3 regions of the Streptomyces sp. NPDC050548 genome follow, and region 2 is predicted to be linked to each of the others. Evidence: riboswitches for the same ligand, from Rfam matches in the RefSeq annotation. Region 2 holds a riboswitch; each other region holds the start of a gene.
What was found. A riboswitch is a leader RNA that binds a small molecule or an ion and turns the genes downstream of it on or off. The one in region 2 is predicted to bind cyclic di-AMP.

Region 1 (7,255 bases), on a different contig from region 2:
GAAGGGGGCGGCGGCGAGGTGTGACGCAACAGGGTGTCCGGGGAGTCCTCGGCGGACACCCCGCCGCCCGCACTGCCCTCGTGGAGCGTGCCCCCGCCCCGGATACCGTCAAGGAGTGACAGACCAGCCGCACCCCGACTCCTCCGCCCCCGAACTCTTCACCTGGGAGTTCGCCACCGACCCCTACCCCGCCTACGCCTGGCTCCGTGAGCACGCCCCCGTGCACAGGACACGACTGCCCAGCGGGGTGGAGGCCTGGCTGGTCACCCGGTACGCCGATGCCAAGCAGGCGCTCGCCGACCCGCGGCTGTCCAAGAACCCCGCGCATCACGACGAACCGGCGCACGCCAAGGGCAAAACCGGTATCCCGGGTGAGCGCAAGGCCGAGTTGATGACGCATCTCCTCAACATCGACCCGCCGGACCACACCCGGCTCCGACGGCTGGTCAGCAAGGCGTTCACACCCCGCCGGGTGGCCGAATTCGCGCCCCGGGTGCAGGAGTTGACGGACCAGCTCATCGACCGGTTCGCGGGGAGCGGCTCCGCCGACCTCATCCACGACTTCGCCTTCCCGCTCCCCATCTACGCCATCTGCGATCTGCTCGGCGTCCCCCGCGAGGACCAGGACGACTTCCGGGACTGGGCGGGCATGATGATCCGGCACGGGGGCGGGCCGCGAGGCGGAGTCGCGCGGTCCGTGAAGAAGATGCGCGGCTATCTCGCCGACCTCATCCACCGCAAGCGCGCGGCCCTCCCCGACAGCCCGGACCCGCTGCCCGGCGAAGACCTCATCTCCGCCCTCATCCGCGCCTCCGACCAGGGCGAGCACCTCACCGAGAACGAGGCCGCGGCGATGGCCTTCATCCTGCTGTTCGCCGGCTTCGAGACGACCGTCAACCTCATCGGCAACGGCACGTACGCCCTCCTCACCCACCCCGAGCAGCGCGCCCGCCTGGAGAAGTCCCTCGCCGCGGGCGAACACGACCTCCTCGAAACCGGCGTCGAGGAACTCCTGCGCTACGACGGCCCGGTGGAGCTGGCGACCTGGCGGTTCGCCACCCGCCCCGTGACCCTCGGCGGGCAGGACATCGCGGTCGGCGATCCCGTACTGGTCGTCCTGGCCGCGGCGGACCGCGATCCGGAGCGGTTCGCCGATCCCGACGTCCTCGATCTCGGACGGCGTGACAATCAACACCTGGGTTACGGCCACGGCATCCACTACTGCCTCGGCGCCCCGCTCGCCCGCCTGGAGGGACAGACCGCGCTCGCCACCCTCCTCACCCGCCTCCCCGACCTCCAACTCGCGGCGGATCCGGCGGACTTGCGCTGGCGCGGTGGGCTCATCATGCGCGGACTGCGCACGCTGCCAGTGGAGTTCACTCCCGGAGCGACCACACCAAACCCGTAAACCCGGACCGAACAGGCCATCTCGCCCCGTAAACCCGAAGGTGACAGTTCCTCAAGTCTGTGATCTTCACGTGATCTACGTGGCATTAACTTGTGACAAGTGATCGACTGCGGCTACGTTCGAATATCAGCGCGGCGCCCCGCAGCACCCGTCGCGCGCTCCCTCCAGTCGTCACGCGAAAGGCCTCCGCATGCTCTCCGGGAACGGTCGTCACCGTCGCCCCCGTCAGGCTCCGGCAATCCTCGTCGCGGCCGGCGTGACCGGCTCCGCCATCGCCATCCCGCTCCTCGGCGCCGCCGCCGCGAACGCCGCCGACGGCACCACCTGGGACAAGGTGGCCCAGTGCGAGACGGGCGGCTCCTGGAGCGAGAACAGCGGCAACGGCCACTACGGCGGGCTGCAGCTGACCCAGGACGACTGGAACAAGTACGGCGGCCAGGACTACGCCCCCACCGCCGACCTCGCCAGCCGCTCCCAGCAGATAGCCGTCGCCGAGAAGATCCTCGACGCCAAGGGCACCTCCGAGTGGATCACCTGCGCGCTGGTCGCCGGCCTCACCACGACCTCGGGTTCGACGAACGTCGACACCGGCCTCGCGAGCGACTCGCCGTCGACCGGCGCGACGGACTCACCGGGTTCTTCGGGTTCCTCCGACTCCTCCGGCTCCTCGGACTCTTCCGATGCCTCCGGATCGTTCGGCTTGTCCAACTCCGGAAACGCGGAGCCGACCTCGTCCGACTCGCAGAGTCCGACACCCTCCGCGACGGACAACCCCACCAAGTCCGACAAGTCCACCACCCCTTCGGTGGACGACAGCTCGGCCAGCGCCTCCCCGAAACTCGACGAATCGGACAACTCGGAGCAGGCGGTGGGCAAGTGGAGCCTCGTCGACACCGGCGCGCTCGGCGACTCCGCCGATGAAGGTGTCGAGCAGCAGAGCACCGGCAAGCATCGCGGAGCGAGCGCCGAGGAGAGCGTGACGCCCGAGACGTACACCGTCCGTGCCGGCGACTCCCTCGCGTCCATCGCCGACTCCCTTGACTTCGACGGCGGATGGCGCGCGCTCTACGCCGAGAACAAAAAGGTGATAGGCGCCGATCCGTCCGCTGTCGTCGCCGGTCAGACCTTGGACGTCAGTGCTGAAACGGGCGGAAAGTAGCAGCAAAGCAGCGGGAGTTCACGTCACGCTTCGCGTCGAATGTCCGCTTTGGTGAAAGTGTGGGATGAGTCTCAGAAGCCCTGATCGTCTTTGAAATTCCGCCGATTCCCTGTCTACGGTCAAGGCCGCTCGTCACCACGAGCCCCGGCTGCCGCACACGCCGAGTCCTGCCAGCGGCCTCCGGGAACAGTCGTCGCGTCAAGCGCCGTAGGCAGGAGCGGGGGACCCAAGGTAAGTGCCGGGCCCGGGAGTCGAGAGACGACCGGAACCGGCTTGGGGTTAAGTCGCGCACCGCGAGGTGCGTGGCCGGGCAACTCACACGGCCCGAACCCGACAGCTCACCTCGTAGGCGTCGGTGAGGGGATTGGGATCTTCCATGCTGTTTTCCAGCAAGGGCAAGCACCGCCGTCCGTCCAAGGCCACCCGCGTCGCCACGCTCGCCGGCGTGACCGGCGTCGCCATCGCCGCCCCGCTCATGGCGACCGGCACCGCCTCCGCCGCCACCGCCTCGGAGTGGGACACGGTCGCCAGCTGCGAGTCCGGCGGCAACTGGTCGATCAACACCGGCAACGGCTACTACGGCGGCCTGCAGTTCTCCGCCTCGACGTGGGCCGCGTACGGCGGCACCGCCTACGCCTCCACCGCCAACCAGGCCTCCAAGTCGCAGCAGATAGCCGTGGCCGAGAAGGTTCTCGCCTCCCAGGGCAAGGGTGCCTGGCCCGTCTGCGGCACCGGCCTGTCGAGTGCCACGTACTCCGGCGGCAGCTCCAGCTCGTCGAGCAGCTCGAACAGCTCCTCCAAGAGCACCACCGAGCGCTCCACGTCCAACACGACCGCCTCCCGCTCCGCCGAGCGTCCGGCCGCCAAGAAGACCGTCACCACCCCGACCGGCAAGAAGGTCAAGAAGGGCGACGGCGAGTACAAGGTCGTCAAGGGCGACAGCCTCAGCAGCATCGCCGAGAAGCACAAGGTCAAGGGCGGCTGGCAGCAGCTGTTCAAGCTGAACAAGGACATCATCGACGACGCGGACGTCATCTTCCCGGGTCAGCAGCTGCACCTTAAGTAGCACTCAGCTGAACCACAGCGCCCTCACATCCGTGGACTCCATCATGGAGACCTCGTGAGGGTCACCCCCGTCCCCCACGGGCTCCCCGCTCCGGTGCGTGTTCCCCCGTACGCACCGGGGCGGGGCTTTTTGTTTCCGCTTCAGGGAACCTTTTTGTTCCGTTCGGAAACAATTTACTCTCGGTTCTGTCCATCAGGCGGCCGACCGGATGGCCAATCGCCCCGAGCCGGTTAGGCTCGTCTCGCAGAGCCGCTGCGGTGTTGCCGTAGCCGCGTCAGACCCCAAGAAGGAGATGCTCGTGCCGTCCATCGACGTCGTCGTAGCCCGGGAAATCCTGGACTCCCGAGGCAACCCCACGGTCGAGGTCGAGGTCGGCCTCGACGACGGCAGCACGGGTCGTGCCGCCGTTCCCTCCGGCGCCTCCACGGGTGCCTTCGAAGCCATCGAGCTGCGTGACGGCGACCCCAACCGCTACGGCGGCAAGGGTGTCGAGAAGGCCGTACTCGCCGTCATCGAGCAGATCGGCCCGGAGCTGGTCGGCTACGACGCCACCGAGCAGCGCCTGATCGACCAGGCGATGTTCGACCTGGACGCCACCGACAACAAGGGTTCCCTCGGCGCCAACGCCATCCTCGGCGTCTCCCTCGCCGTCGCGCACGCCGCCTCCGAGGCGTCCGACCTCCCCCTCTTCCGCTACCTGGGCGGACCGAACGCGCACCTGCTGCCCGTTCCGATGATGAACATCCTGAACGGCGGCTCGCACGCCGACTCGAACGTGGACATCCAGGAGTTCATGATCGCCCCGATCGGCGCGGAGTCCTTCTCCGAGGCGCTGCGCTGGGGCGCCGAGGTCTACCACACCCTCAAGAAGGTGCTGAAGACCAAGGGCCTGTCCACCGGCCTCGGCGACGAGGGCGGCTTCGCCCCGAACCTGGAGTCCAACCGCGCCGCCCTCGACCTCATCGTCGAGGCCATCAAGCAGGCCGGTTACATCCCCGGCGAGCAGATCGCGCTCGCGCTCGACGTCGCCGCGTCCGAGTTCTACAAGGACGGCAAGTACGAGTTCGAGGGCAAGTCCCGCTCGGCCGCCGAGATGACCGAGTACTACGAGGAGCTCGTCTCCGCGTACCCGCTCGTCTCCATCGAGGACCCGCTGTACGAGGACGACTGGGCCGGCTGGAAGGTCATCACCGACCGCATCGGCGAGAAGGTCCAGATCGTCGGCGACGACCTCTTCGTCACCAACCCCGAGCGCCTCGCCCGCGGCATCGAGGAGGGCGCCGCCAACGCCCTGCTCGTCAAGGTGAACCAGATCGGCTCGCTGACCGAGACCCTGGACGCCGTCGAGATGGCCCAGCGCAACGGCTTCAAGTGCATGATGTCCCACCGCTCCGGCGAGACCGAGGACGTCACCATCGCCGACCTCGCCGTCGCGGTGAACTGCGGCCAGATCAAGACCGGCGCCCCGGCCCGCTCGGACCGCGTCGCCAAGTACAACCAGCTGCTCCGCATCGAGGAGATCCTCGACGACGCGGCGGAGTACGCGGGCCGTTCGGCGTTCCCCCGCTTCAAGGGCTGACCCATACCGGGCTAAGCCTTAGCCAGTCGTACGTACGTCCCCGCACCCGGTCCCGTACCGTGTGCGGGGACGTACGCACGTGTGAAGGGGAGGCGGGACATGGCCGTGAAGGACCGGGACCGGTTCTCCACCGCGACCAGGCTCAAGCTGCTCGGCGAGCAGACGGCGGCCCGTGTCTACCGCTCCCAGACCAAACGGCAGGCCCGCCGCTCCCGGCTCACCGGCCGGGCGGCCCTCCTCGCCCTGGTGCTGTGCTCGCTGATCGTGGCGCTGGCGTACCCGATAAGGCAGTACGTCTCCCAGCGCGCCGAGATCTCCGACCTGGAGCGGCAGCAGGCACAGGCCAAGCAGCGCGTCGAGCAGCTCCGCGACCTCAAGGCGCGCTGGCAGGACGACTCGTACGCGGAGCAGCAGATCCGGCAGCGGCTGCACTACGTGATGCCCGGGGAGACGGGCTACATCGTGATCGACCCGGACGCGGCCAAGCAGTCGCGCGCCGAGCTGGGGGCGGCCGACCGCCCCTGGTACTCGAACGTCTGGGACGGCGTCGACAAGTCCGACGCCTCCGACCAGTGAGAACCACCAGTGAGAACTGACCCATAGAAAGACGTCCTGAAGACAGTCATGGAAACGCCCCCGCCGTCCACTCCGCGCACCGAGCCCACCGACGCGGATGTCGAGGCCTTCAAGCAGCAGCTCGGGCGTCCGCCGCGCGGCCTGCGCGCGATCGCGCACCGCTGCCCGTGCGGACAGCCCGACGTGGTGGAGACGGCCCCCCGCCTCCCCGACGGCACTCCCTTCCCGACGACGTACTACCTCACGTGCCCGAAGGCCGCCTCGGCGATCGGCACCCTTGAGGCGAACGGCGTCATGAAGGAGATGACGGCCCGGTTGCGGACGGACCCCGAACTGGCCGCCGCGTACCGTGCCGCGCACGAGGACTACATCGCGCGCCGCGACGCCATCGAGGTCCTGGAGGGCTTCCCGAGCGCGGGCGGCATGCCGGACCGCGTGAAGTGCCTGCACGTCCTCGTGGGCCACTCCCTGGCCGCGGGCCCGGGCGTCAACCCGCTCGGCGACGAGGCCCTCGCGATGCTGCCGGAGTGGTGGGCGAAGGGCGCGTGCGTACAGCCGCTGGCGGCACCGGACCGGGCCGACGAACTGACCGCCGAGACCGCCGAGACCGTCGAGTCCTCCGATCCCACCGCGATCCGCAGCGCGTACTTCTCCTACGTCCCGCTGCTGGAGGAGGGTTTCAGCCGTGTCGCGGCGGTCGACTGCGGTACGAACTCCATCCGGCTGCTCGTCGCGGACGTGAACCCGGCCACGGGTGAACTGCGGGAGCTGGACCGGCGGATGACGATCGTGCGGCTCGGCCAGGGCGTGGACAAGACCGGCGAGCTGGCCCCCGAGGCGCTGGAGCGGACGTTCGCGGCCTGCCGTGAGTACGCGGAGGTGATCCGGGAGAAGGGCGCCGACAAGGTCCGTTTCGTGGCCACTTCGGCCTCGCGGGACGCCTCGAACCGCGAGGACTTCGTCCGTGGCGTCGTGGACATCCTGGGCGTCGAGCCGGAGGTCATCACCGGCGACGAGGAGGCGGCACTCTCCTTCACCGGGGCGACCAAGGAACTGACGGGCCGGGACGACCTGGCCAAGCCGTATCTCGTCGTCGACATCGGCGGCGGCTCCACGGAGTTCGTCGTGGGCGACGACCAGGTCCGGGCCGCCCGCTCCGTGGACATCGGCTGCGTCCGCATGACCGAGCGCCACCTCGTCACCGACGGCAAGGTCGCGGACCCGCCGACCCGGGAGCAGGTGGCGGCGATGCGCGCGGACATCGAGGAGGCCCTCGACCTCGCCGCGAAGACGGTCCCGCTGCGCGAGGCCCGCACCCTGGTCGGCCTGGCCGGCTCGGTCACCACGGTCTCGTCGATCGCCCAGAACCTCCCCGAGTACGACACGGAGGCCATCCACCACTCCCGTGTCTCCTACGACCGCGTCCGCGAGATCACGGACTCCTTGCTGACCTCCACCCACGCCGAA
Region 2 (7,255 bases):
CCTACGGCTGTCCCCGGGCCCGCTGGCCGTGCCGTTGCGCGTCGCCGGGCGGGCCGCTCCGGTACTGGCCCGGGATCAGCCACGGGCCGCGCTGGCCGCCGTACTGGAAGGCCCGCAGGGGCCGTTCACCGCCGTGGCCGTGCATCTCTCGTTCGTGCCGGGCTGGAACATCGGCCAACTCCGCACCGTGCGCCGCTGGATCGCGGAGCTGCCCCAACCCCGGGTGCTGATGGGCGACTTCAACCTCTTCGGCGCTCTTCCCCGGATCACTCTGAACGCGACCGCGCCGCGTGGCTGGCGGAGTGCGGCCCGGCGGGCGACCTTCCCCTCGCACCGGCCGCTCGTCCAGCTCGACCACATCATGACGACGGGGCTCGCCGCGGACGCCGTGGGGGCGGTGGGCGCGCCGAGGGTGGAGATCTCCGATCACCGGCCGCTGGTGGTGGAGCTCTCGCTGTGAGTCAGTTCCACAGGGGGTAGGTCACGGTGTGCTGGAACTTGTCCGGCCGCGCTCCGGGGTACGTCAGGGTGATCTCGCCGTACTGCCGCAGCTGCGGATGCCGCTTCCAGGTCTGTGCGGAGTCGAGCCGCACGGTCACCGGGAAGGAGTGGAACTTGCCCGCCGCGCAATAGGGTTTGCAGTCGTTCACCCAGTTGACGCCCGTGGCCGTCGCGGAGTTGGCGTTCCAGGCGGTCCAACGCAGCGACGCCAGGCGGCTGTTGCCGTCGCCGCAGGCGAGCATGAAGTCGGCGGGACGCACCTCGGGATGCCAGAGGCAGTCGACCAGCACGGGGACCGCGGGCTGCCGCTGGGCGACCGGTTGCGCGTGCACCGTCGCCGGGGCCGCGGACGAGGTGCCCACGGCCGGCGCCAGCAGAGCGGCCGCACAGACCGTGACGACTCCGACCATGGTGTGTTTGTACATGTCCGCTCCCGGCCGCCCGTTCGTACCCGTCACTCCGCACCCGCACCGGCGGTGGACCCGCCTGCAGGGACACGGTCGTCGTCCGTCTCTCGTTCGACGCTACGACCGTGTCCTGGGTTCCACCACTCGTACAGAGCAACGACGCGGCCCGCCGGGAGTAGCGGGACGCATGTGACCCATTGGCTCAGGCGGGTCGTACGGCGCCCCGGATGGCGGCGGAACCGGCGTAGAAGATCGACTCCTCGCGTATCGGCGTGCCGGGGCTCGGCGCGTGGATCATCAGGCCGTTGCCGGTGTAGAGGCCGACGTGGTCGATGCTGTCGTAGAAGAAGATCAGGTCGCCGGCGCGGATGTCCGTGAGCGGGACGAGGGCGCCCGCGCCGGACTGTTCCTGGGCGGTGCGGGGGAGCAGGACTCCCGCCGCCTTCCAGGCGGCCTGGGTGAGGCTGGAGCAGTCGTACGCGTCCGGTCCCGCAGCGCCCCACAGGCAGGGCCTGCCGATCTGTGCGCGGGCGAAGGCGAGCGCGGTGGCGGTCTTGCTCTGGGCGCCGGCGTCCGGTGTGGTCGCGGTGGGCACGACTGCGGTGGGCGCGGGGCTCATGGCCGGGGCCGGAGGGAGCGGGACTTCGGGGGCCATGGCCGGAGGGGCGGGGGGCGCGGGCGCGACGGACGGGGCCGCGGCGAAGGAGACCTCGGGGGCGGGGGCGGCCGGCTGCCACTCCTGCTGCGGCGGGCGCCAGGACGGTTCCGGTGCGGGCTGCCAGTCGGGCCGGGCCGCGGGCTGCTGGGGGATGAGAGGTATTTGCCCGGTGGACCAAGCTGGTTGCTCGGCTACTGCGGGCATCTGTCCGGTGGACCAAGCTGGTTGCTCGGCTACTGCGGGCATCTGTCCGGTGGACCAAGCCGGTTGCTCGGTCACCGCGGGCATCTGGCCCGTGGACCACGTCTGTTGCTCGGTCACTGCCGGGAACTGGCCGGTGGACCACGGCTGTTGTTGGGTCACCGCGGGCATCTGCCCTGTCGCCCAGGTCTGTTGCTCGGTCACCATGGGCATCTGCCCGGTGGACCATGTGGTCTCCGGGGCGGACCAGGCCGTCTCCGGGGGTGGCCAGGTGGCGCCCGTCGGCGCGGTCTCGGTGCGCGGTGCGCCGATGGACGGGAGCAGGTCCAGGCTCGCGGTGAGCGGGTCGAAGGCCGGTGCCGGGGCGGTCGCGAACTGCTGCGGTGCCATGACGCGCGCGGGCGGCACGTCGACAGCGGGGGCGGGCGGTACCGGCGGCAGGTCGAGAATGGTCGCCGGAGGCATCTGCGACATCTGGGCCTGTGCCATCTGTGCGATCTGCGCGATCTGAGACATCTGCGGCACCTGAGACATCTGCGGCACCTGAGATATCTGCGGCACCTGAGATATCTGCGGCACCTGAGACATCTGCGCCTGAGGTGCCTGCGTCTGTGACATCTGCGGCATCTGTGCCATCACAGGAGACTGCTGTGTCTGCTGTGTCTGCTGTGTCTCCTGTGCGGCGGGAGGCAGCGCGGCGATGGGTGCTGCGGTCAACTCCGCTGCGGGGCCCATGAGTTGCGGGGCGGTGGACTCCGGTGCGGCGGTGGTCCCCATGGTCAGTTCGGCCACGGCGCGGCCGGGCTGCGCTTCGAGTTCGCGGCCGGTGCTCTGGGGCTCGGGACGTCGCTCGGACCGCTCGGGGCGGGATTCGGCCGGGCGGGCCGGGGTCCTGCCGGGCGGCAGCATCGCCGGTACGGTCGGGCCCAGTTGGGTGCGGGCGCGGTCGAACAGCTGCCGGGTGACGGCTTCGACGGCGGGGTCGGAAGGACGTGACGCGCTGGAGCGGGACTCGACACGCTTGCGCGGTTTCCCGGACATCGCACGTGTGGCGTTGTAGGTTCCGGAGTCCGTCTCGGCCCGGTCGTAAAGAGAGTTGATCCGCCGCTGGACTTCGTCGCGGGTGGGTCGGTCGTCCACGGTGGGGCCACTGCCTCCGGTGCGCGTGCGTCGTTCTGCCGGCATGGCAGACGTGCTCCTTCCGCTTCGCGCCTACCGGGTTAGCTGTCGGGTTCGGGCGTCGATCACGGAAGGTTTGCCCTACGGTCCTTGCCCTGAAGGGCAGTTGGACCGATTCACCCCAAGTTCGGTTGGGTCCCCGGCTCCGGCTGTCGCGAGCGACACGCCGGACTCGGCGCAAGCCGTGCGGCCCGGCGCCGATCGCCGGAGTAGGTCGTACGGCCTGACGCCAACTTAGCCAACGTGTGTGCCTCGTGTGAAGGTTGAAGCGCGATATGTCCGATACGTATTTGTGACCTTTACCTCGCCCTGGTGTGTCGAGGGGTCAGGGGCCCGTCGGGGCGGGTGATCCATAAGAGGTCGCTATGAATTTCTGGGACGGTTGAACACACCGGGACCGGGCTCCGTATTGGGTCGGGGGATTTCCATGCCGGGACGAGCCGGGCCGACCGATACGTGTAGGAGCAACTTCCTTGGCACGCAACACGCGCAGACGCCCCACAGGCGCACGACGCGCGACGATGGCAGCAGTCGCCCTGATGCTGGGCGGCGGAGGACTGATGGCGGCGAACGTCTACGCGTCGGCGTCCGAAGGTGGTTGGGGCGGTGACTCCGCCCAACAAGGGTCTCCGGACGCGGCATCGCGAGGCGCGACGATCGACTGCCCGGACATCGGTACCCAGTTGACGACGGTGCCCGACGAGGCGAAGACCGACGTCGACAAGGAACTCGCGAATCTGGACCAGCAGATAACCGAGGCCTACCAGAAACTTCAGGACTCCAGGGAGTCCATCCGCCAGGACGCCTCCTTCGCCGACAACGCGATCATGAATCCGTTGAAGGAGAAGCGGGCCGCGACCATCGGGCGGATCGACGACGCGATCGCACGCGTCGGGGACCGACCGGAAGGACTCGACGCGCTCGCCGCCTGCACCCTGATCGCGCCCACGAACGAGAACGGCGACCAGGGCGACCAGGACGGCAACGGCGACGACCAGAGCGCCAGTGCCAGTGCCAGTGCCAGCACCGGAGACCAGGGCGGCCAGGGACAGCAGGGTCAGCAGGGCCAGCAGCAGTCCACCAACGGGCCCGTCGCCTCGGACTACGCGGACATCACCTCCGTACAGCCGAATGTGAACGCTCCGCAGGAGCAGGCCGATGCCTCCCGGGGCACGTTCGTCACCGCCTGCGGGGTGAACGAGAACGGCCTGTTCAACTCCGACAACGTGATCGTCGCGCCCGGTGTCACCAACGGCGCCCACCACTTCCACGACTACATCGGCAACCAGTCCAACAACGCCTTCGCCAGCGACCAGGACCTCGCGAACGCCGACACCAGCTGCGAGAACCCGGGCGACAAGTCCACCTACTACTGGCCCGTGCTGCGCCTGCAGAACGGCAAGCAGGAGCGGGACGCCGACAAGCCCGGCGGCGGCACCGAGGGCAATACCGGTGAGATCGTCACGGCCAAGCAGGTCACCCTGACCTTCGAGGGCAACCCGCAGAGCAAGGTCGTCGCGATGCCGCGCCTCCTGCGCATCATCACCGGCGACGCGAAGGCCTTCGTCAACGGCCCGGCCAACGCCAACGCCTCCTGGAGCTGTACCGGGTTCGAGGACCGGCAGCTCAAGGACAAGTACCCGCTGTGCCCGTCCGGAAGTGACGTCGTGCGCACCTTCAAGTTCCAGAGCTGCTGGGACGGCCGCAACATCGACAGCGCCAACCACCGCACCCATGTGGCCTTCGAGGCCGCCGACGGCGCCTGCCCGGCCGGCTTCAAGGCCATCCCGCAGCTGGTGCAGCGGATCGTCTACGCCGTCGACGCGCCGAGCCTCCAGGACGGCGGCAAGACGAGCCCGCTGTTCGCGGTGGACTCCTTCCCGGAGCAGCAGCACAAGCCCGTCACCGACCACGGCGACTTCATCAACGTCTTCTCCGAGAGCCTGATGAACGACATGGTCACCTGCATCAACAGCGGCGAGAAGTGCGGCGCCGGCACGGACAACGACCCCGGAACGGGCGGCGGTTCGGGCTCCGGCGGGGGCGACGGCTCGGGTACGGCCGGTGGCTCGGGTTCGGGTGACGGATCCGGTACGGGCGGCGGTTCGGGTGAGCCGCAAGAGTCTCCCACGGCCACTGAATCCGCTACGGCGACGCCCACCGAGACCGCGTCCGACGAGCCCGCCGGAAACGGTGGCAACGACGGGAACGGCGGAAACAACGGCGACAACGGAGGGACCGGCGGAAGCGACGACCAGCCCACCGCCGAGCCCGAGACCAGCGCGCCGGACACCCAGACCACCGACCCCGGAGATCTGACGACCGCCGTGTCCGTCCCCAAGGCCGACACGAAGACCGAAGGGTCCAAGTCGACGGAGACGCAGGGGAGTTCGGACGACCAGACCGGCGGTCAGGTCGGCAGCCCCGTGGCGACACCGCCCGCCTCGTCCTCGGGCGGGGAGAGCTACGCCGCCGTAGGCCCGAACCAGCCGCAGGCTCAGGGCGGCCTGGCGGAGACCGGCGCGAACCTGTGGCCGGCGGCAGCCGGAGCGCTGCTGCTCGTCGCCGGATTCGTCGTGCTGTACCGGGGCAAGCGCAGCACTCGCTGACACCCCGCTCGGCTGTGACCGACAACGGCCCGGCCGCCCTCACCTGGGCGGCCGGGCCGTCGTACGTTCAGCGTGTTCCGGCGGTCAGACGGCGGGTGCCGGGTACGTCGGGTACTCGACCCCGGAGACGTGCTGGACGACCCGGACGACCTGACAGGAGTAGCCGAACTCGTTGTCGTACCAGAGGTAGAGGATCGCGTTGTCGCCGTCGACCTTGGTGGCGCCCGCGTCGATGATCGATGCATGCCGGGAGCCCATGAAGTCGCTCGACACCGCGTCGGGGGCGGTGGTGAAGTCGATCTGCCGTTTCAGCGGGGACGTCAGCGAGACGTCGCGGAGGTGGTCGAGGACCTCGGCGCGGGTGGTCTCGCGGCCGAGCCGCAGGCTGAGGATCGCGATCGAGACGTCCGGCACCGGGACCCGGATCGAGCTGCCGGTGATGGGCGCCTTGAGGTCCGGCAGCGCCTTGGCGACCGCGGACGCGGCACCGGTCTCGGTGATCACCATGTTGAGCGGCGCCGAACGGCCGCGCCGGTCGGCCTTGTGGTAATTGTCCAGCAGGTTCTGGTCGTTGGTGAACGAGTGGACCGTCTCCACATGGCCGCGCAGCACACCGTACTCGTCGGCCATCGCCTTCAGCGGCGGCACGATCGCGTTGGTGGTGCAGGACGCGCAGGACAGGATCTGCTCGTCCGGCTTGATGGTGTCGTGGTTGACGCCGTGCACGATGTTGGGGACGTCGCCCTTGCCGGGCGCGGTCAGTACGACCTTGTCGATCCCGGGTCGCAGATGCTGCGAAAGTCCTTCCCGGTCACGCCACTTGCCCGTGTTGTCGATGAGGATGGCGTCCTTGATGCCGTACGCCGTGTAGTCGACCTCGGAGGGGTCGCCCGCGTAGATCACCTTGATCTCGTTGCCGTTGGCGATGATCGTGCTGGTCGCCTCGTCGACGGTGATCGTGCCCTGGAACTGGCCGTGGATCGAGTCGCGGCGCAGCAGCGAGGCGCGCTTCACGATGTCCTGGTCGCCGCCCTGGCGTACGACGATGGCGCGCAGCCGCAGTCCGTTGCCCGAGCCGGCCTTCTCGATGAGCAGGCGGGCGACCAGCCGGCCGATGCGGCCGAAACCGTAGAGGACGACGTCGCGGCCCTCGCGGAACGCGATCTTGTTGCCGCCGGTGGCACCGGCGACGGCTTCGGCGGTGAACTCCTCGGCGGTCAGGCCGCGTTCGTCGGTGCGGTGGGTCGCGGCGAGCATGCCGATGTCGATCTGGGAGGGGCCCAGGTCGAGCGTGGTGAGCGCGCGCAGGTACGGCAGGGTCTCGGTGACGGAGAGTTCCTCGCCGTCGATCTGGCGGGCGAACCGGTGGGTCTTGAGGATGCTGACCACCGACTTGTTGACCAGGGAGCGGCTGTGCAGCAGGACCGTGACGTCCTGCTCGCGGTGCAGCTTCCCGATCATCGGGATCATCGACTCCGCGATCTCCTCACGGTGCTTCCAGTTGGTGAACGAGTCCTCGTTGACAGACACAGGTTTCTCTTTCGAGCTAGGCGGCGCTCATATGCTAACCCGCTGTTCATCTGCTCGTTCCGAGGGGTCCCTCCTGGGCCGCCGAACGCCGTGAGGGCCCTGCCGACGCGCGTCGGCAGGGCCCTCACGGTGGTACTGGTGTCTCTCCTACGCGTCCTGGGGCGTGCCGC
Region 3 (7,255 bases), on a different contig from region 2:
CGATGTACACGCCGGCCTGGAACAACGCGCTGAACAAGGGCACCAACATCGCCTGGGTCTCCGCCGTGTGGGCGCCCGGTGTGCTGGTCAGCTCGGCCCCCGACACCAAGGGCAAGTGGCGCATGGCGCCGCTGCCGCAGTGGAGCGCGGGCGAGAGCGTCACCGGCAGCTGGGGCGGCTCCTCCACCGGCGTCTCCACCGACACCAAGCACGCCGAGGCCGCGGCCAAGTTCGCGACCTGGCTGAACACCGACCCGGAGGCGCTGGCCGCCCTGGTCAAGGAGGTCGCCATCTACCCGGCGGCCACCAAGGGCCAGTCCGGCTCGGTGCTCACCCCGCCCGCGTTCTTCCCGAACCAGACCGACTTCTACGACACGGCCGCGAAGATCGCCGCGACCACGGCCGCCTCCGCCTGGGGCCCGAACGTCCAGGTCGCCTACGACACCTTCAGCGACGCGTTCGGCAAGGCCACCAAGGCGAAGAAGGCGGCCCAGTTCGACACCGCGCTCGCCACCATGCAGTCGGCGACCTTCACCGACATGAAGAAGCAGGGCTTCAAGGTGACCGAGGCATGACCGCCACTCCGCTCAAGGGCTCCGACCGCGCGTCGGCCGGGCCCTTGGCGGACGGCACCGCCACCACCGTCCGCCCCCGCAGCCCCCGCCGCCGTGGCCGTAGCGCGCCGTACTGGTTCCTCCTGCCGGCCGTGCTCCTGTTCGCCGCCTTCACCGTCGTACCGATCGGGTACGCGGTGTGGCTCAGTCTCCACAAGGTCCAGGTCAAGGGCATCGGCCTCGGCAAGGGCGCCCGCCAGCAGGTCTGGAACGGCATCGGCAACTACACCGACGTCCTGCACGACTCCGAGTTCGGCCACAGCGTCCTGCGCGCCTTCGGCTACGGCCTGATCGTCATCCCCACGATGCTCGGTCTGGCCCTGGTCTTCGCGCTGATGCTGGACACCCCGCGGGCGCGCAGCGCGAAGTTCGCCCGGCTCGCGATCTTCCTGCCGTACGCCGTCCCCGGCATCATCGCCGCCCTGATGTGGGGCTTCCTCTACCTCCCGACGGTCAGCCCCTTCTACTACATCCTGCGCGAGTTCAACCTCCCGCAGCCGGACCTGTTCGACGGCGGCAACCTGTACCTGTCCTTCGCGAACATCGCGGTGTGGGGCGGCACCGGCTTCAACATGATCGTCATCTACACGGCCCTGCGCTCGATCCCGCAGGAGATCTACGAGGCCGCGAAGATCGACGGTGCCTCCGACCTGAAGATCGCCCTGCGGATCAAGATCCCGATCGTGCTGCCCTCCCTCGTGCTCACGTTCTTCTTCTCGGTCATCGCCACCCTCCAGGTCTTCACCGAGCCCATGGCCCTCAAGCCGCTGACCAACGGCCTCTCCGGTTCCTGGAGTCCGCTGATGGCCATCTACGACAGCGCCTTCCTCAGGTCCGACATCTACGGCGCGTCCGCCACCGCGGTGGTCCTGGCCCTGGCGACCTTCGTGGTCTCCTTCACGCTGCTGCGCGTCTCCGACCGCTACACCCGGGAGGACCGGGCATGACCCCCCTCACCCTCACCGCCGTCGACACCAAGCCCAAGCGCACCGCCTGGGTGCCCACCCTGGTGCTGATCCTCGGCTCGCTGTACTGCCTGATCCCCGTGGCCTGGGTGGTCATCGCGGCCAGCAAGGGCCACGGCGAACTCTTCTCCACGTTCACCTTCGCCCCCGGCACCGGATTCCTCGACAACCTCAAGGAGCTGAGCTCCTACCGGGACGGCATCTACTGGGAGTGGATGGTCAACTCCCTGTTCTACGCGGGCGGCGGCGCCCTGCTCTCCGCCGCGGTCTCGGCCGCCGGCGGCTACGCGCTCGGCCGATTCGCCTTCAGGGGACGGGAGTTCGTCTTCAAGCTGATGCTGGCCGGCGTCCTCGTCCCGAGCATCGTCCTCACGGTCCCGCAGTACCTGCTCCTCTCGAAGCTGGGCCTGGCCGACTCGTACTGGTCGATGCTCCTCCCGTCGATCCTCTCCCCGTACGGCGTCTACCTCGTCCGTATCTACGCGGCGGCCTCGGTGCCGAACGAACTCCTCGAAGCGGCCCGCATGGACGGCGCGAGCGAGTGGCGGATCTTCTCGCGGATCGCGGTGCCGATGATGATGCCGGGCCTCATCACGGTGTTCCTGTTCCAGTTCGTCGGCATCTGGAACAACTTCCTGCTGCCGTACGTGATGCTCGCGGACGACAACAAGTTCCCGCTCACCCTGGGCCTTTACACCCTGCTCAACCAGGGCGCCTCCCAACCCGCCCTCTACACCCTGGTCATCATGGGCTGCTTCCTCGCGATCCTGCCGCTGATCGCGCTCTTCCTGGTGATCCAGCGCTTCTGGTCCCTGGACCTGCTGAGCGGCTCGGTCAAGGCGTGAGCGCTCCGCTGGGGGCGCGGTGATGGGCCGTAGCTCGGCTGCCGCGCCGTCGTGGCTGGTCGCGCCCACGCGGCGGTAGCGGCAAATCAAACGCAGCCCCGCGCCCCCATAGGGCGTTGCCGAACCGCTGCCGACTTCGCACGGCATGCCCAGGAACCGCGCAGCCTCCCCCCACAGCCGGCCGCCCCATCACGAACGAGGACCATGACCACCAGCTCGAACGGACGCCGCAAACCGCCCACCATCCACGACGTGGCCCGGGAGGCAGGCGTCTCCCGGGGGACCGTCTCCCGCTTCCTGAACGGCGGCCACTACGTCTCACCGGCCGCGCGCACCGCCGTGGAGACGGCGATCAGGAAGACGGGCTACGTCGTCAACCGGCACGCCCGCTCCCTGAGCACCGGACGGTCGGACTCGGTGGCGTTCCTCCTCACCGAGCCGCAGGAGAAGTTCTTCGAGGACCCCAACTTCAATGTCCTGCTGCGGGGTTGCACCGAACACCTGGCCCGCCACGACATCCCCCTGCTCCTGATGCTGGCCTCGTCCAGGGACGACCGCCGCCGCCTCACGAGGTACATCACCTCGGGCCACGTGGACGGCGTACTCCTCGTCTCCAACCACAGCGGCGACCCGGTCGCGGCCGAACTCCGCGACGCCGGCATCCCGTTGGTGGCCTGCGGCAAACCGCTCGGCCCCGCCTCCAAGTACAGCTACGTGGCCGCGGCCGACCGCGACGGCGCCCAGGAAATGGTCCGCCACCTCATCTCCCGCGGCAGACGCCGCATCGCCATGGTCACCGGCCCGCTGGACGCCCCCGGCGGCCCCGACCGTCTGGCCGGCTACCGGGACGTCCTCACCGAGGCAGGCCTCCCGCACGACCCGACCCTCGTGGTCGAGGGCGACTACCGCCGCGCGGGAGGCGAGGAAGCGGCCCGCAGACTCCTGGCTCAAGCCCCCGACATAGACGCGGTGTTCGTGGCGTCGGACCTGATGGCCCTCGGAGTCGTCAACACCCTTCAACAATCCGGCCGTTCGGTCCCGGATGACATCGCTGTCGGAGGCTTCGACGACTCGGCGGCGGCCACGGCGATCACCCCGGCCCTCACGACCATGCGCCAGCCCTACGACCGCATCAGCGCCGAGATGGTCCGCATGCTGCTCGCGCAGATCGCCGGCGAGGACACGGCGGGCGTGATCCTGCCCACCGAACTGGTGATCCGGGAGTCGGCATAACCGCCGTAACTGTCAAACCAACCGGAACTCGGGTCAACGGATGTGAAGGCAGCGGCCGTCCGGTTCGTGTCGAGTCGGTGGGGCGTTCCATCCGTATTCTCTGATCATGGCCGCACCCCTCGCATATGCACTGATCGCCACCGACCTGGACGGGACGCTGCTGCGCGGCGACGACACGCTTTCCGACCGGTCCCGCATCGCACTCGCGAGGGCGGCGGCGGCCGGCGCCCGGCACCTGGTCGTCACCGGCAGGCCCGCCCCGAGAGTGCGCCCGCTCCTCGAAGACCTCGGCAGCAGGGGGCTCGCGGTGTGCGGACAGGGCGCGCAGTTGTACGACGCCGGCGCGGACCGGCTGCTCTGGTCGGTCACCCTGGACAGGGAGTTGGCGGAGACCGCGCTCGGCAAGATCGAGGCGGAAGTGGGCCAGGTGTACGCGGCGGTCGACCAGGACGGGGTGGACGGCCTCACCCTCATCGAGCCCGGCTACCTGATGCCACACCCCACGCTTCCCGCGGTGCGGGTCGGCAGACGCGACGACTTGTGGTCCGAACCGATCAGCAAGGTGTTGCTCCGTCACCCGGCCCTGGAGGACGACGAGTTGGCGTCCACGGCGCGTTCGGTGGTCGGTTCCCTGGCCTCGGTCACCATGTCGGGCCCCGGCACCGTCGAACTCCAGCCACTCGGCATCACCAAGGCGACGGGCCTCGCCCTGGCGGCCCGCCACTTGGGCCTGACCCCGTCCGACACCATCGCCTTCGGCGACATGCCGAACGACATCCCGATGTTCGACTGGGCGGCCCACGGAGTGGCGATGGCCAACGCCCACCCCGAACTCAAGGCGGTGGCCGACGAGGTGACGTCCTCGAACGAGGACGACGGAATCGCGCTGGTCCTGGAAAGACTCCTCAGCTGAAGAGTCTTTTAGGGGCGCGGGGCTGTGTCAATTTGCGGCTCCGCCGCGCGGGCGCGACCAGCCACGACGGCGGTGCCACTCAAAACACAACCCGTCATGGCTGGTCCCACGTTTCTAGTAAGCCCCGTACACGTTGTCGATCGACCCATAAACCGCCGCAGCGTAATTGCAAGCAGCCGTGATGTTCGCAACCGGGTCATACGGATCGAACGAAGTCCCGGCAACGTGATACGCGTTGAACGTCGGGTCGATCACCTGGAGCAGCCCCTTGGACGGCGTACCCGCCGCCGCGTTGGAGTCCCAGTTGTTGATCGCGTACGGGTTCCCGGACGACTCACGGATCACGTTGCGGTAGATCCCGTTGTACGTCCCCGGAATCCCCTTCTGCGCCATGATCGCGAGCGACTCACGGATCCACCCGTCAAGGGTGTTGGGGTACCCGGCGACCGTGGTCGACGAGGTCGTCGCGGCCGACGCGGTGGTCGCCCCCACGACGGGCAGGGCGAGGATCGCGACACCGGTACCGGCGACAACGACACGGCGGACAAGGCGGGCGCGGCGGGACTGAGCGGATGCAGGCATGACGAGGTTCCTCTCCGTCGCCTGCGAGGTGAGCTGTCGGGTTCGGGCTGGGAGGTGCCCGGCCACGCCCTCACGGACGTGACTTAACCCCGAGCCGTCCCGGTCGTGGTGACCGGTCCGGCGACTTACCTGGGTCCCCCGCTCCTGCCGTGCGAGAAGTTCGTGACTGGGATGCCGGGCGGCGGCAGGATTCGGCGTTCCGCTCGACAGGCCCGGAAACTATGCGAGAGCACATGTCCGGAACAAGTGGCGGAATCACACCTAACCCCTATTGACCTTGGTCTGAGGCGTATGGGGCACTTGATCCTTTGCGTAAGCCAAGGTTCAACTGTCAATAACCGCAAGGGGAAACGTAAAAACACAGGACCACAGGTCACGCACAGAAATACGTGACCCAACTCACGGCAGGATGAAGAGCGGCAAATCGGGCATTCAGCCTCAACTGGCAGTTCTCGGAACCTTTTTCTCCCAAGTGCGGTGGAAGATCACCTCGTCGCCCTCGGTGCAGATCACCTCGTTCGAGGTAATAAAGTCCGTTTCGTCGCAAGTAATCTCCGACCGCGTCTGCACGGTCGTGTCCCATCCGAGCTCCGGCCGATGCAGCCGGATCGTCCAGTCGGACCGCGTACGGGCGGACAACGGATCCGACTCGTCGATCGTGTACGTCTCCAGCGCGTCCTCGGTGAACTCAAGCCCGTCCGGATACACACGCGTGCCCCCGTACCGGGGATCCACCTCCAGCCGCCACTCGCCCTTCGCCACATCCCGCACGACCAGCCGCTCGGGCCGCGGCTCGTCCAGCGTGGCCGGGTAGTTGACCCCGATGGGCGCGGCCTCCTCGGGCTCGTCGAACCTAATGGCAGGCCCCAACTCCTGCTCCCGAACGGGGAGTTCCATCGCACTCCCCTCCGGATCCAGCGTGAACCCCGCCCCCGACTCCGGCTGCGGCCAGATCCACGGCCAGTACGCCGACGACACGGCGAGCCGGATGCGATGCCCCGGCGGAAAGGCGTGCCCGATGGCGTTCAGCTCGAAGGTCACGTCCTCCGTGGCACCCGGCGTCCACGGCACCGCCAAGTCCCGCCCGTACCGGGCCGACAGGTTCAGCACACCCCGGGTGACCAGCGTCGAGGAACCGTCCGGAGCGACATCGCACAGCCGCGCGATCACCTGCCCGCGCGGCACACCGCAGGTCAGCCGCAGCCGCACCCTCGGCCGCCCCAGCACCCATGTGTCGGCCGGCACCTCGAACTCGAAGCACGCCGACCGCGCGTCCTCGTCCCGCTGGTCCGGCGGCAGATCGGCGTCGTTCCCGAACGGGAAGAAACGGCCCGCGTCCACACCGGTGTGCATGGGGGAACGGACAAGGACGGGCGCGCCCCGGAGGCCGTACGTCGTCGTCTTCACGTGCGGCGAGGGCCACGCGGGCTCGCCGACCCAACGGCCCGGCAGGGTGTCGTAGACCGTGGCCGGAGGATGCGATTCGCTGACGTAGGCGCGCAGGAGCGGATCGGTGGCCACCCCCGTGTCCTCGCCCTTCAGCCAGTGGTCCCACCAGCGCAGCGTCTCCTGGAGGAAGCCGATCGCGGGTCCTGGCGGCAGCCCCCGGTCCGGGTACTGGTGGGACCACGGGCCGATCAATCCGCGCACCCGCTCCGGCGGGAGGTGCTGGACGAGCCGTAGGACCGTGTCGCGGTACGGGTCGTGCCAGCCGCCCACCGCGAGGACGGCGGCGTTGATCGCGCCGTAGTCCTCGCAGACGCTGCCGTGCTTCCAGTAGTCGTCACGGAGCTGGTGGGCGAGCCAGGTGTGGATGAACGGGTCGATCTGTTCGAGGCGCTTGAGCCACATGTCGCGCCAGACCAGGCCCGCGTACTCGGGGTCCGGCGGGCGCGCGACGAAGGCGAGCATGGTGGCCGCCCAGGCGTGCAGGTCGACGGCGAGGGCCGAACCGCCCATGTAGTGCACGTCGTTGTCGTAGCGGTCGTCGGTCGAGCAGACGGTGACGATCGCCTTCAGGGGTTCGGGGGCGAGGGCGGCGATCTGGAGGGAGTTGAAGCCGCCCCAGGAGATCCCGAACATGCCGACCTTGCCCGTGCACCA

Region 1: another riboswitch for cyclic di-AMP. It lies ahead of ACIBJH_RS03720 (transglycosylase family protein); the one in region 2 lies ahead of ACIBJH_RS27510 (NlpC/P60 family protein).
Region 3: another riboswitch for cyclic di-AMP. It lies ahead of ACIBJH_RS23445 (transglycosylase SLT domain-containing protein); the one in region 2 lies ahead of ACIBJH_RS27510 (NlpC/P60 family protein).

What each region holds. Positions count from the first base shown of each region.
Region 1 is NZ_JBITGV010000001.1:790,731-797,985, reverse strand. Features, by position in the region: gene ACIBJH_RS03735 (nucleoside triphosphate pyrophosphohydrolase) at 1-24, shown strand, start outside; gene ACIBJH_RS03730 (cytochrome P450) at 116-1,408, shown strand; gene ACIBJH_RS03725 (transglycosylase family protein) at 1,599-2,567, shown strand; cyclic di-AMP (ydaO/yuaA leader) riboswitch at 2,761-2,934, shown strand; gene ACIBJH_RS03720 (transglycosylase family protein) at 2,944-3,633, shown strand; gene eno (phosphopyruvate hydratase) at 3,926-5,212, shown strand; gene ACIBJH_RS03710 (septum formation initiator family protein) at 5,312-5,788, shown strand; partial or broken gene ACIBJH_RS03705 (DUF501 domain-containing protein) at 5,837-6,241, shown strand; gene ACIBJH_RS03700 (exopolyphosphatase) at 6,455-7,255, shown strand, end outside.
Region 2 is NZ_JBITGV010000010.1:255,462-262,716, forward strand. Features, by position in the region: gene ACIBJH_RS27500 (endonuclease/exonuclease/phosphatase family protein) at 1-460, shown strand, start outside; gene ACIBJH_RS27505 (hypothetical protein) at 462-926, opposite strand; gene ACIBJH_RS27510 (NlpC/P60 family protein) at 1,111-2,952, opposite strand; cyclic di-AMP (ydaO/yuaA leader) riboswitch at 2,961-3,134, opposite strand; gene ACIBJH_RS27515 (DUF1996 domain-containing protein) at 3,468-5,555, shown strand; gene ACIBJH_RS27520 (glyceraldehyde-3-phosphate dehydrogenase) at 5,640-7,085, opposite strand; gene ACIBJH_RS27525 (SCO5918 family protein) at 7,233-7,255, opposite strand, start outside.
Region 3 is NZ_JBITGV010000008.1:217,591-224,845, forward strand. Features, by position in the region: gene ACIBJH_RS23420 (ABC transporter substrate-binding protein) at 1-575, shown strand, start outside; gene ACIBJH_RS23425 (carbohydrate ABC transporter permease) at 572-1,561, shown strand; gene ACIBJH_RS23430 (carbohydrate ABC transporter permease) at 1,558-2,424, shown strand; gene ACIBJH_RS23435 (LacI family DNA-binding transcriptional regulator) at 2,629-3,657, shown strand; gene ACIBJH_RS23440 (HAD family hydrolase) at 3,764-4,570, shown strand; gene ACIBJH_RS23445 (transglycosylase SLT domain-containing protein) at 4,685-5,152, opposite strand; cyclic di-AMP (ydaO/yuaA leader) riboswitch at 5,158-5,359, opposite strand; gene ACIBJH_RS23450 (CocE/NonD family hydrolase) at 5,591-7,255, opposite strand, start outside.